Regions from separate parts of the Streptomyces pactum genome, predicted to be linked through region 1. Evidence: predicted binding sites of a transcription regulator. Region 1 holds the regulator's gene; the other holds the start of a gene.
What was found. Region 1 encodes HspR, which represses chaperone genes until heat shock. Its sites were predicted from a motif close to TTGAGNNNNNNNNNCTCAA; they were not measured.
Positions count from the first base shown of each region.

Region 2: lon (endopeptidase La) is a predicted target of HspR. The motif match lies at 3,069-3,087, and genes of this name have one in related genera.

Region 1 covers NZ_CP019724.1:4,161,988-4,167,167, forward strand. Annotated here, with positions in the region: gene B1H29_RS17465 (helix-turn-helix transcriptional regulator) at 1-396, opposite strand, end outside; gene B1H29_RS17470 (sugar ABC transporter substrate-binding protein) at 548-1,666, opposite strand; gene B1H29_RS17475 (heat shock protein transcriptional repressor HspR) at 1,843-2,298, opposite strand; gene dnaJ (molecular chaperone DnaJ) at 2,304-3,500, opposite strand; gene grpE (nucleotide exchange factor GrpE) at 3,534-4,205, opposite strand; gene dnaK (molecular chaperone DnaK) at 4,202-5,180, opposite strand, start outside.
Region 2 covers NZ_CP019724.1:3,021,254-3,026,433, reverse strand. Annotated here, with positions in the region: gene B1H29_RS12130 (sensor histidine kinase) at 183-1,307, opposite strand; gene B1H29_RS12125 (response regulator transcription factor) at 1,304-2,044, opposite strand; gene B1H29_RS12120 (spermidine synthase) at 2,158-2,856, opposite strand; gene lon (endopeptidase La) at 3,110-5,180, shown strand, end outside.

The DNA of each region.
Region 1 (5,180 bases):
CGTCGCCTCGTCCATGGCCGCCTGGATGCGCGCCAGCCCGTCGAGGACCCGGATCGCCGTACCCTCCGTGCCGGCCGAGGTCTGGAGCTGGCGGCCGAGGCCCGCGTACCGCTCGAACGCCTCCACCGCCGAGCCCACCCGCCGCTGACTGGCGTTGACCTCGTCGTGGACCCCGCGCAGCAGCCGGGTCATGACCTCCTGCGGTGAGGTCGGCACCAGCCAGTCCATGTCGTCGGGGTCCGGGTGCAGCAGGGCCAGTTCGAGGAGGCAGGGGACCGGCTCGGCGTCCCGGCGGGGTACCCGGCCGCGTCGTACGGCCCGGGAGTACACGCGGTCCCCGGCCGCGCACAGCCGGTCGGCACCGTGAGGATGCTCATCCGCCCCGTGCCCGGCCATCGCCCATCCCACCCCCGGTTCCGGCTCTTTCCGCAGCGCAACTATGCGCGGCCGGGACCGGGTCCGCAACACGGCTCCACGCGGCGCGGCGACCGGAAAGCACCGGTTGCCTCCGGTATGTCCGGGCAGTGCACCGGGGCCGGGGGACCGGCTACTTCAGCCCGATCTCCGCGCAGTCCGCCGCGTACTTGGCGGTGCAGATGTCGGAGACCTTGTAGAAGCCGTCGGCGACGACGGTCTGCTCGATGTTGTCCTGCGTCAGGGCGACGACCGGGACGAGCTGCGCGGGGATGCCCTTGTGGGTGGGGCTGTCGACCTTGTCGCGGGCGAGCGCCTCGAACTGGATGTCCCGGCCCTGGACCCGCGCCACGGCCATCTCCGCGGCGTTCTCGGCCTCCTGCGGGTAGGACTTGTACACGCTCATGTACTGCTCGCCGGTGACGATCCGCTGCACCGCGGAGAGTTCCGCGTCCTGGCCGGTGATGGGCGGCAGGTCGGTGACGCCCGCGTCCTCCAGGGCCTTGATGACGCCGCCCGCCATGCCGTCGTTGGCGGAGTAGACGCCCGCGATGTTGTTCTTGCCGATCTTCTCGATCGCCTCGGCCATGTTCGCCTCGGCGTTGTCCGGCTTCCAGTCCTTGGTGTCGAAGGACTGGGCGATCGTCACCTTGCCGTTCAGCTCGGACATGGCGCCCGCCTTGAACTGCTTGGCGTTCGGGTCGGTGGGCGAGCCGTTCATCATGACGATCTTGTCGGAGGTGTCCGCGCCGTCGCCGAGCGCTTCGACGAGGGAACGGCCCTGCACCTCGCCGACCAGCTCGTTGTCGAAGGAGATGTAGGCGTCGATCGGACCCTCGGCCAGCCGGTCGTAGGCGATGACGGGGATACCGGCGTCCTTGGCCTTCTGCACGCTGTCACCGATGGACTTCGCGTCGACCGCGTCCAGGACGATCACGTCGACCCTGTCGTCGATCATCTGCTGCATCTGGTCGGCCTGCTTCGAGGCGTTCGCCTCGGCGTTGGCGTACTTGACGTCGCCCTGGTCGCGCGTGAGGTCGGCGACCTTCGCCTTGAAGTACGGGTAGTCGAACTGCTCGTAGCGCGTGTTCGCCTTCTCCGGGAGCAGCAGGGCCACGGTGATGTCGTTGCCCTTGGTGGGACTCGCCTCGTCACTGCTCTCGGACGCGCCCAGCACACCACAGGAGGCCAGCGAGAAGGTCATCATGGACGCGGCCACGGATATGGCGATACGACGGGCACGGCTGTTCACTGCGCTTACCTTCCGACACACGGGTGTTGTGGTGACCCAGGTGAGGGAAGCCAACGCTGTCTTCACGAAATCGTCAAGAAGTACTAGACCAATGAGACAGCAACGTTGCGAACAGGCCCGGAGAACCGGTCGGGACTCCGGGCCCGTCGTCGCGCCGTTCCGCCTGGTGCGGACCGTCAGTCCGCGGACTGGCCGTGCCGCTTGGGCCGCCACACCACCAGGGCGCTGGTCTGCTGTACCTCCTGGTACGGGACCAGGTCGCGGCGGTACGAGGCGTGTACCGCCGCCTCCCGCTGGCGCATCGCCGTGGCCGCCCCTTCGAGGGCGTCCTGCAGCTCCGCCAGACGGGCCTGGAGCGCGGCGACCTGGTTCTCCAGTTCGATGATGCGCTTGATGCCGGCCAGGTTGATGCCCTCGTCCTGCGACAACTGCTGCACCGTGCGGAGCAGTTCGATGTCCCGGGCCGAGTAGCGCCGGCCGCGGCCAGCCGTGCGGTCCGGGGAGACCAGGCCGAGGCGGTCGTACTGGCGCAGCGTCTGCGGGTGCAGGCCGGAGAGCTGGGCCGCCACCGAGATGACGTAGACCGGGGTGTCCTCGGTCAGTTCATACGGATTGCGTCGACGACCGTCCATCTCCGTCAAGCTCCCTTCGCGGCCTGGAACAACTCCGCTCGCGGATCCTCGTCCGCGGTCGCCTCGCGATACGCCTCCAGCGCATCACGAGCCTTCCCCGTCAGGTCCTTCGGAACACTCACCTCGACGGTGACCAGGAGGTCGCCGCGGGTGCCGTCCTTGCGGACCGCGCCCTTGCCCCTGGCACGCATGGTGCGGCCTCCCGGAGTGCCCGCCGGCAGCTTCAGCGTGACGGGCGGACCGCCCAGCGTCGGCACCCGGACCTCGCCGCCGAGGGCGGCCTCGGCGTAGGTGACCGGGACGGTGACGGTGAGGTTGTCGCCCTTGCGGCCGAAGACGGGGTGTTCCTTGACGTGCACGACCACGTACAGGTCGCCCGCCGGTCCGCCCCGCTCGCCCGGCGTGCCCTTGCCGCGCAGCCGGATGCGCTGCCCGTCAAGGACCCCGGCCGGGATGCGGACCTGCATCGTCCGGGACGACTTGGCCCGCCCGGAGCCCTTGCAGACGTCGCAGGGGTCCTCCGCGATCAGGCCGCGGCCCTTGCAGTCCGGGCACGGGTCGGTGAGCGAGAAGCCACCGCCCGAGCCCCGGGCGACCTGGCCGGTGCCGACGCAGGTCGGGCACACGCGCGGCGTGCCGTTCTTGTCACCGGTGCCCGAACAGGCCTTGCAGGGGGCCTGCGAGGACATCCGCAGCGGGACCGTCGCGCCCTCGATGGCCTCCGTGAAACTCAGGGTGACCTCGGACTCGATGTCCTGGCCGCGCCGCGGCTGGGTCCGCGTGCCGGTGCCGGGACCGCCGGCGCCGGTGCGGTTGAACAGGCCCCCGAAGACGTCGCCGAGGCCGCCGCCGAAGCCGCCGGCGCCGCCCTGTCCCCCGCCCTGGGCGCCGCCTCCGAAGAGGTCGCCCAGGTCGAAGTTGAAGGTGCCGCCGCCCGCGCCCGGCCCCGGACGGAAACCGCCGTTGCCGAAGAGGCTGCGGGCCTCGTCGTACTCCTTGCGCTTCTTCGGGTCACCGAGAATGTCGTTGGCTTCGGAGATCTCCTTGAAGCGCTCCTCCGCCCTGACGTTTCCCTTGTTGGCGTCCGGGTGGTACTCGCGGGCGAGTTTCCGGTACGCCTTCTTGATCTCGGCCTCGGTGGCGTCCTTGGGGACGCCGAGGACCTTGTAGTAGTCCTTCTCGATGAAGTCCTTGGTGCTCATCCCCGACGTCCCTCCTCTCTCGTCACTTCGAGCTCAGCCCTCCTCCGGGCCACCGCTCTCCTTGTGCCCGGCGTCCTGGGCGGAGTCGGCCTGCGCCTCGGTGTTGTCCTCGGCCGGCTTGGCCGGCTGGGCGCCCGGCTGCGGCTCGGCCACCGCCACCCGCGCGGGGCGGATGGTGCGTTCGCCGATCCGGTACCCGGGCTGCAGGATCCCGACGCACGTCGTCTCCGCGACATCCGGCGCGTAGGAGTGCATCAGGGCCTCGTGGATCGTCGGGTCGAAGGGCTCGCCCTCCTTGCCGAACTGCTGGAGGCCCAGCTTGGCCACGGTCGACTCCAGCGACTCCGCGACGGACTTGAAGCCGCCGACGAGTTCGCCGTGCTCCCGGGCGCGGCCGATGTCGTCGAGTACGGGAAGCAGCTCGGACAGGAGGTTCGCGACGGCGACCTCCTTGACCGCGACGCGGTCCCGCTCGACCCGGCGACGGTAGTTCTGGTACTCGGCCTGGAGTCGCTGGAGGTCCGCCGTGCGCTCGTTCAGCGCCGTACGCACCTGGTCCAGTTGGGCCACCAGGCCCGCGTTCTCGCTCGCGTCCCCGGCCGGGGCCGCCCCCTCTTCGGAGGCGGCCTGCGGCTCGGCGTCGTCAGGGGTGGCGCCGGAGGGGACGTCAGGCTTCTCCTCGAAACCCGGGGTCTCCTCCGTCACGCGGCACCGTCCTTGCGCTCGTCGTCCACGATCTCGGCGTCGACGACGTCGTCGTCGCCACCCTTGTCACCGGTGGCACCGGCGCCCGGAGCCTCGCCGCCGGCGGCCTGCGCGCCCTGGGCGTCGGCGTACATCGCCTGGCCCAGCTTCTGCGAGACGGCGGCGACCTTCTCCGTGGCGGTGCGGATCTCGGCGGTGTCCTCGCCCTTGAGCTTCTCCTTCAGCTCGGCGACGGCACCCTCGACCTCGGTCTTGACCTCGCCCGGGACCTTGTCCTCGTTGTCCTTGAGGAACTTCTCCGTCTGGTAGACGAGCTGCTCGCCCTGGTTGCGGGATTCGGCGGCCTCGCGGCGGGCGTGGTCCTCCTCCGCGTACTTCTCGGCCTCCTGGCGCATCCGGTCGACCTCGTCCTTCGGCAGCGAGGAGCCGCCGGTGACGGTCATCTTCTGCTCCTTGCCGGTGCCGAGGTCCTTCGCCGTGACGTGCATGATGCCGTTGGCGTCGATGTCGAAGGCGACCTCGATCTGCGGGACACCGCGGGGCGCCGGGGGCAGACCGGTCAGCTCGAACATACCGAGCTTCTTGTTGTACGCCGCGATCTCGCGCTCGCCCTGGTAGACCTGGATCTGCACGGAGGGCTGGTTGTCCTCGGCGGTGGTGAAGATCTCCGAACGCTTCGTCGGGATCGTCGTGTTCCGCTCGATCAGCTTGGTCATGATGCCGCCCTTGGTCTCGATGCCGAGGGACAGCGGGGTGACGTCGAGGAGCAGGACGTCCTTGACCTCGCCCTTGAGGACACCGGCCTGCAGGGCGGCGCCGATGGCGACGACCTCGTCCGGGTTGACGCCCTTGTTGGCGTCCTTGCCGCCGGTCAGGTCCTTGACGAGCTCGGCGACGGCGGGCATACGGGTGGAGCCACCGACGAGAACGACGTGGTCGATCTCGCTGAGCTGGATGCCGGCGTCCTTGATGACG
Region 2 (5,180 bases), 1.1 Mb from region 1:
ATCGCAGACCGCGTTTCGGCGCTGGAAATGGCGGGAAACAAGCGAGGTTCTGCTGCATGAGGGAAGGGGAGACCGGGACCCGGCGCCGAGAAAACGCGGGTCTGTGCCTGGTCTGCGCCTGATCACACGTGTCCGCCAGCGCGGACGTCAGTGGATCTTGACGCTCCGCTTCGAACCCTACGTCAACTCGACGCCGATGACAGGCCCGGAAGAGTGATGAGAATCCGGCAGCCCCGCTCGGATTCGGCCACCCCGATCCGGCCGCCGTGCAGATCCACCGCCCAGCGCGCGATCGCCAGGCCGAGCCCGGTGCCCCCGTCGCTGCCCGGACCGTGCGGTCGGGACACCGAACCCCGGTTGAAGCGCTCGAACACCCGGCGCCACTCCGAGCGCGGAATGCCGGGTCCCTCGTCGAGAACCTCCAGTTCCAGCGACTCCGGCAGTTCCCCGCGCCGCGCCCTGACCGTCACCCGGCCGTGCGGCGGGCTGTGCTTGACCGCGTTGTCGATGAGGTTGGCGACGACCTGGTGGATGCGCTCGGGGTCGGCGTGCGCGGTCAGCTCGGGCGGGAAGACGTCGAGGGCCAGATGCACGTCGGTACGGGTGTGGTTGCCGGAGCCGGAGGCGATGCCCGCGCGTGCCGACGCGACCATGTTGGCCTCCTTCAGGACGCCGGACAGGTACGGCCACACCTCGAAGCGCCGCTTGCGCAGCGGTATGACGCCGTTGTCCAGGCGGGAGAGGTCCAGCAGCGTCTCCACCAGCCGGCCGAGCCGCTCCGTCTGCCCGAGCGCCGTGCGCATGGTCTCCGGATCGGCCTCGGTGACCCCGTCGACGATGTTCTCCAGCACCGCGCGCAGGCCCGCGATGGGGGTGCGCAGCTCGTGCGAGACGTTCGCCACCAGCTCCTTGCGCTGGAGGTCCTGGGCCTCCAGGTCGTCGGCCATGCGGTTGATGGTGACGGCGAGGTCGCCCAGTTCGTCCCGGCGGTTCTCCCGCACCCGGCGCGTGTAGTCCCCGTGCGAGATGGAGCGGGCCACGGCGTTCATCTCGTCCAGCGGTGCGGTGAGCGAGTGCGCGACGAACTGGGTGATCAGCAGCGTGGCGATCATCGAGAAGACGGTGATGAAGCGCAGCTCCGTCTTGGTGTGCACCGCTATCACCGAAAGGCCGGTGGTGATCAGCACCGACGTGACGACCAGCGCGCCCAGCTTGGTCTTGATCGAGAACGGGCGTACGCCGCCCCAGGGATCCCCGGTGCTCCGGGGGCCGGGGCTCCTCCGTGCGGCCTGACGCCCTCGGCTCATGGCGTCGGTGTCTCCAGCGCGTAGCCCACGCCGTGCACCGTGCGGATGCGCTCGGCGCCGATCTTGCGCCGCAGCGCCTTGATGTGGCTGTCGACGGTCCGGGTGCCGGAGGCGTCCGCCCAGTCCCACACCTCGGCCAGCAACTGCTCACGGGAGAGCACCGCGCGCGGGGTGTTCGCCAGGCAGACCAGCAGGTCGAACTCGGTGGGGGTGAGGTGCACGTCGTCGCTGCGCACCCGCACCCGGCGCTGCGCGTGGTCGATCTCCAGTTCGCCGAGGCGCAGGATGCCGCTGCGCGGCGTGGAGGCGGCCACGACGGCCCGCTCCACCCGGCGCAGCAGGACGTGCACGCGCGCGGCCAGCTCGCGCATCGAGAACGGCTTGGTCATGTAGTCGTCGGCGCCCACGCCGAGCCCGACCAGCATGTCCGTCTCGTCGTCGCGCGCGGTGAGCATCAGCACCGGCACCGGACGCTGGGCCTGCACGCGCCGGCAGACCTCCAGGCCGTCGAAGCCGGGCAGCATGATGTCGAGGATCAGCAGGTCGGGCTGCCATGCCTCGGCCGTGTCGACCGCGGACGGACCGTCGCCCGCCGTTTGCACCAGGAACCCCTCGGCGCGCAGGCGGGTCGCGATGGCGTCCACGATCGTCTGGTCGTCCTCGACCACCAGCACCCGTCGCTGTGCGCCCGGAGTTGCCGTCGCCGTGCCGTTGTGGGAGGTCTGTGTCTGCTCCATCGCCCGCCCCTGAGGTGTGCTTTCCGGAATCCGTGGGGTGATCCCATGACTGCGCTTGACGCTTGAATGATCCGCGTCAGAGCAGCAGCGTACGGGGAGGCACCGCGCCTTTGCTATCCAGGCCCGATGCCGAGGTGGACGACGTCCGGAACGCCCCGGGCAACGGGGATCTCTTCGGTACGCACGTGTTGGAACCCGGCATTACGCAAGGTTTCTTCGAATTCCACAGAGGGCTGCGCAGACCATACGGCAAGCACCCCGCCGGGCCTCAACACCCTTGCGCAGCCCGCGAGTCCGGCCGGCGCGTAGAGCCCGTCGTTGCCCTCGGTGACGGTCCAGCCGGGGCCGTTGTCGATGTCGAGACAGAGCGCGTCGTACGTGTCGGATGTCTCATTGACGTACTCCACGAGATCCGCTTCCACGATCTCCGCGCGCGGATCGGCCAGCGCCTCGGTGGACAGCGCGGCCAGCGGTCCGTCCCGGTGCCAGTCGATGATGGCGCGCTCGCGCTCGACGACCGCGATCCGGCCCCAGCGGGGGTCGGCGGCGGCGTGTGCGAGCGAGAAGCCGACGCCGAGCCCGCCGATGAGCAGGTGCGGCGCGCTCCGTCCGGCGGAGGCGGCGAGGGCGTCGGCCGCCGCGTCGACCAGGTGCCGCTCCGAGCGTCCGTCGGAGGTGTCCATCAGGAAGCAGCCGTTCGCGATGATCTGCAGCAGCGCCCCGTGCCGGCGCAGGACGACCTCGCCGTGCGGGCCCTCGCGACGGTCCAGCACTTCGGGGATGTCGTAGGAGTCGTGGGAAGTGGTGGGCATCGGCCCATCCTGGCAGGGGGAATGCCGGGGCCTTCGCCCGTGCTCCCGTCCAAGGGGTCCGAAGCGCCTGCCGCCACGGGCCCCGGGCCCTGGCGGTACCGGGCCCTGGCGGTACCGGGCCCCGGGGCTCCCCGCCGCGGGTCCCGAGGCTCCCGCCCCCTTGATCGCTCAGAGCGAACACGCTGTGGGGAACAATCAAGGGCTCGCTTTCATTGAGTCGATGTAACTCAACTTGACTGCCGAAGGGGAGATCATGGCTGCTGAGTCCGCCGCCTTCACACCGCTCACCCTGCCCGTGCTGCCGCTCGACGACGAAGTGGTCCTGCCCGGAATGGTCGTCCCCCTGGACCTGAGCGACGCCGAGGTACGGGCCGCGGTGGAGGCCGCCCAGGCCGCCGCCAGGTCCGAGCCCGGCAAGCCCCGGGTCCTGCTCGTCCCGCGCGTCGACGGCACCTACGCCAAGACCGGCGTCCTCGGCACGGTGGAGCAGGTCGGCCGGCTGGCCGACGGCGACCCGGGAGCCCTGATCCGCGGCCGGGACCGCGTGCGGATCGGTGCCGGCACGACCGGCCCCGGCGCCGCGCTGTGGGTCGAGGGCACGCGCGTCGACGACACCGTGCCCGACCCGCTGCCCGGCCAGGTCACCGAGCTGGTGAAGGAGTACAAGGCGCTCGCCACCGCCTGGCTGCGCAAGCGCGGTGCCTGGCAGGTGGTCGACCGCGTCCAGGCCATCGACGGCGTCTCCGCGCTCGCCGACAACTCCGGCTACTCGCCCTTCCTCACCACCGAGCAGAAGGTCGAGCTCCTGGAGACCGCCGACCCGGTCGCCCGGCTGCGGCTCGCCACCCAGCAACTGCGCGACCACCTCGCCGAGCAGGACGTCGCCGAGACCATCGCCAAGGACGTCCAGGAGGGCGTGGACAAGCAGCAGCGGGAGTTCCTGCTGCGCCGCCAGCTCGAAGCCGTGCGCAAGGAACTGCGCGATCTCAACGGCGAGCAGGAGGGCGAGGAGTCCGACGACTACCGCGCCCGCGTCGAGGCCGCCGACCTGCCCGAGAAGGTCCGCGAGGCCGCCCTCAAGGAGGTCGACAAGCTGGAGCGGTCCTCCGACCAGTCGCCGGAGGGCTCCTGGATCCGCACCTGGCTCGACACCGTCCTCGAACTGCCGTGGAACGTCCGCACCGAGGACGCCTACGACATCCGGGGTGCGCAGGCCGTCCTCGACGACGAGCACGCGGGTCTGGAGGACGTCAAGGAGCGGATCACCGAGTACCTGGCGGTGCGCAAGCGGCGCGTCGACCGGGGCCTCGGCGTCGTCGGCGGCCGGCCCGACAAGGGGGCGGCGCGAAGCGCCTCGGCTGAGGGCGGTGGTGGGCGACGGGGCGGCGGCGCCGTGCTGGCGCTGGTGGGCCCGCCCGGCGTCGGCAAGACCAGCCTCGGCGAGTCCGTCGCCCACGCGATGGGCCGCGAGTTCGTCCGCGTCGCCCTCGGCGGTGTCCGCGACGAGGCCGAGATCCGCGGCCACCGGCGTACGTACGTCGGCGCGCTGCCCGGCCGGATCGTCCGGGCGATCAAGGAGGCGGGCTCCATGAACCCGGTCGTGCTCCTCGACGAGATCGACAAGGTCGGCTCCGACTTCCGGGGCGACCCGGCCGCCGCCCTGCTCGAGGTGCTCGACCCGGCCCAGAACCACACCTTCCGGGACCACTACCTGGAGGTCGAGCTCGACCTGTCCGACGTGGTCTTCCTCGCGACGGCCAACGTCCTGGAGGCCATCCCGGAGGCCCTGCTCGACCGCATGGAGCTGGTCCGCCTCGACGGCTACACCGAGGACGAGAAGATCGTCATCGCCCGCGACCACCTGCTCCCGCGCCAGCTCGAGCGCGCCGGACTCGACCGGGACGAGGTCACGGTCGACGAGAGCGCGCTGCGCAAGCTGGCCGGCGAGTACACCCGTGAGGCGGGCGTGCGCACCCTGGAGCGGTCGATCGCCCGGCTGCTGCGCAAGCTGGCGGCCCAGCACGAGCTGGGCGAACGGCAACTGCCGTTCACCGTCACCGACGGCGACCTGCGTGCCCTGATCGGCCGGCCGCACCACGTGCCCGAGTCCGCCCAGGAACCGGCCGAGCGGCGCACCTCGGTGCCGGGCGTGGCCACCGGCCTCGCGGTCACCGGCGCGGGCGGCGACGTCCTGTACGTGGAGGCGTCGCTGGCCGACCCCGAGACGGGCGCGGCGGGCCTGACCCTGACCGGTCAGCTCGGCGACGTGATGAAGGAGTCGGCGCGGATCGCGCTGAGTTTCCTGCGCAGCCGCGGCGCCGAGC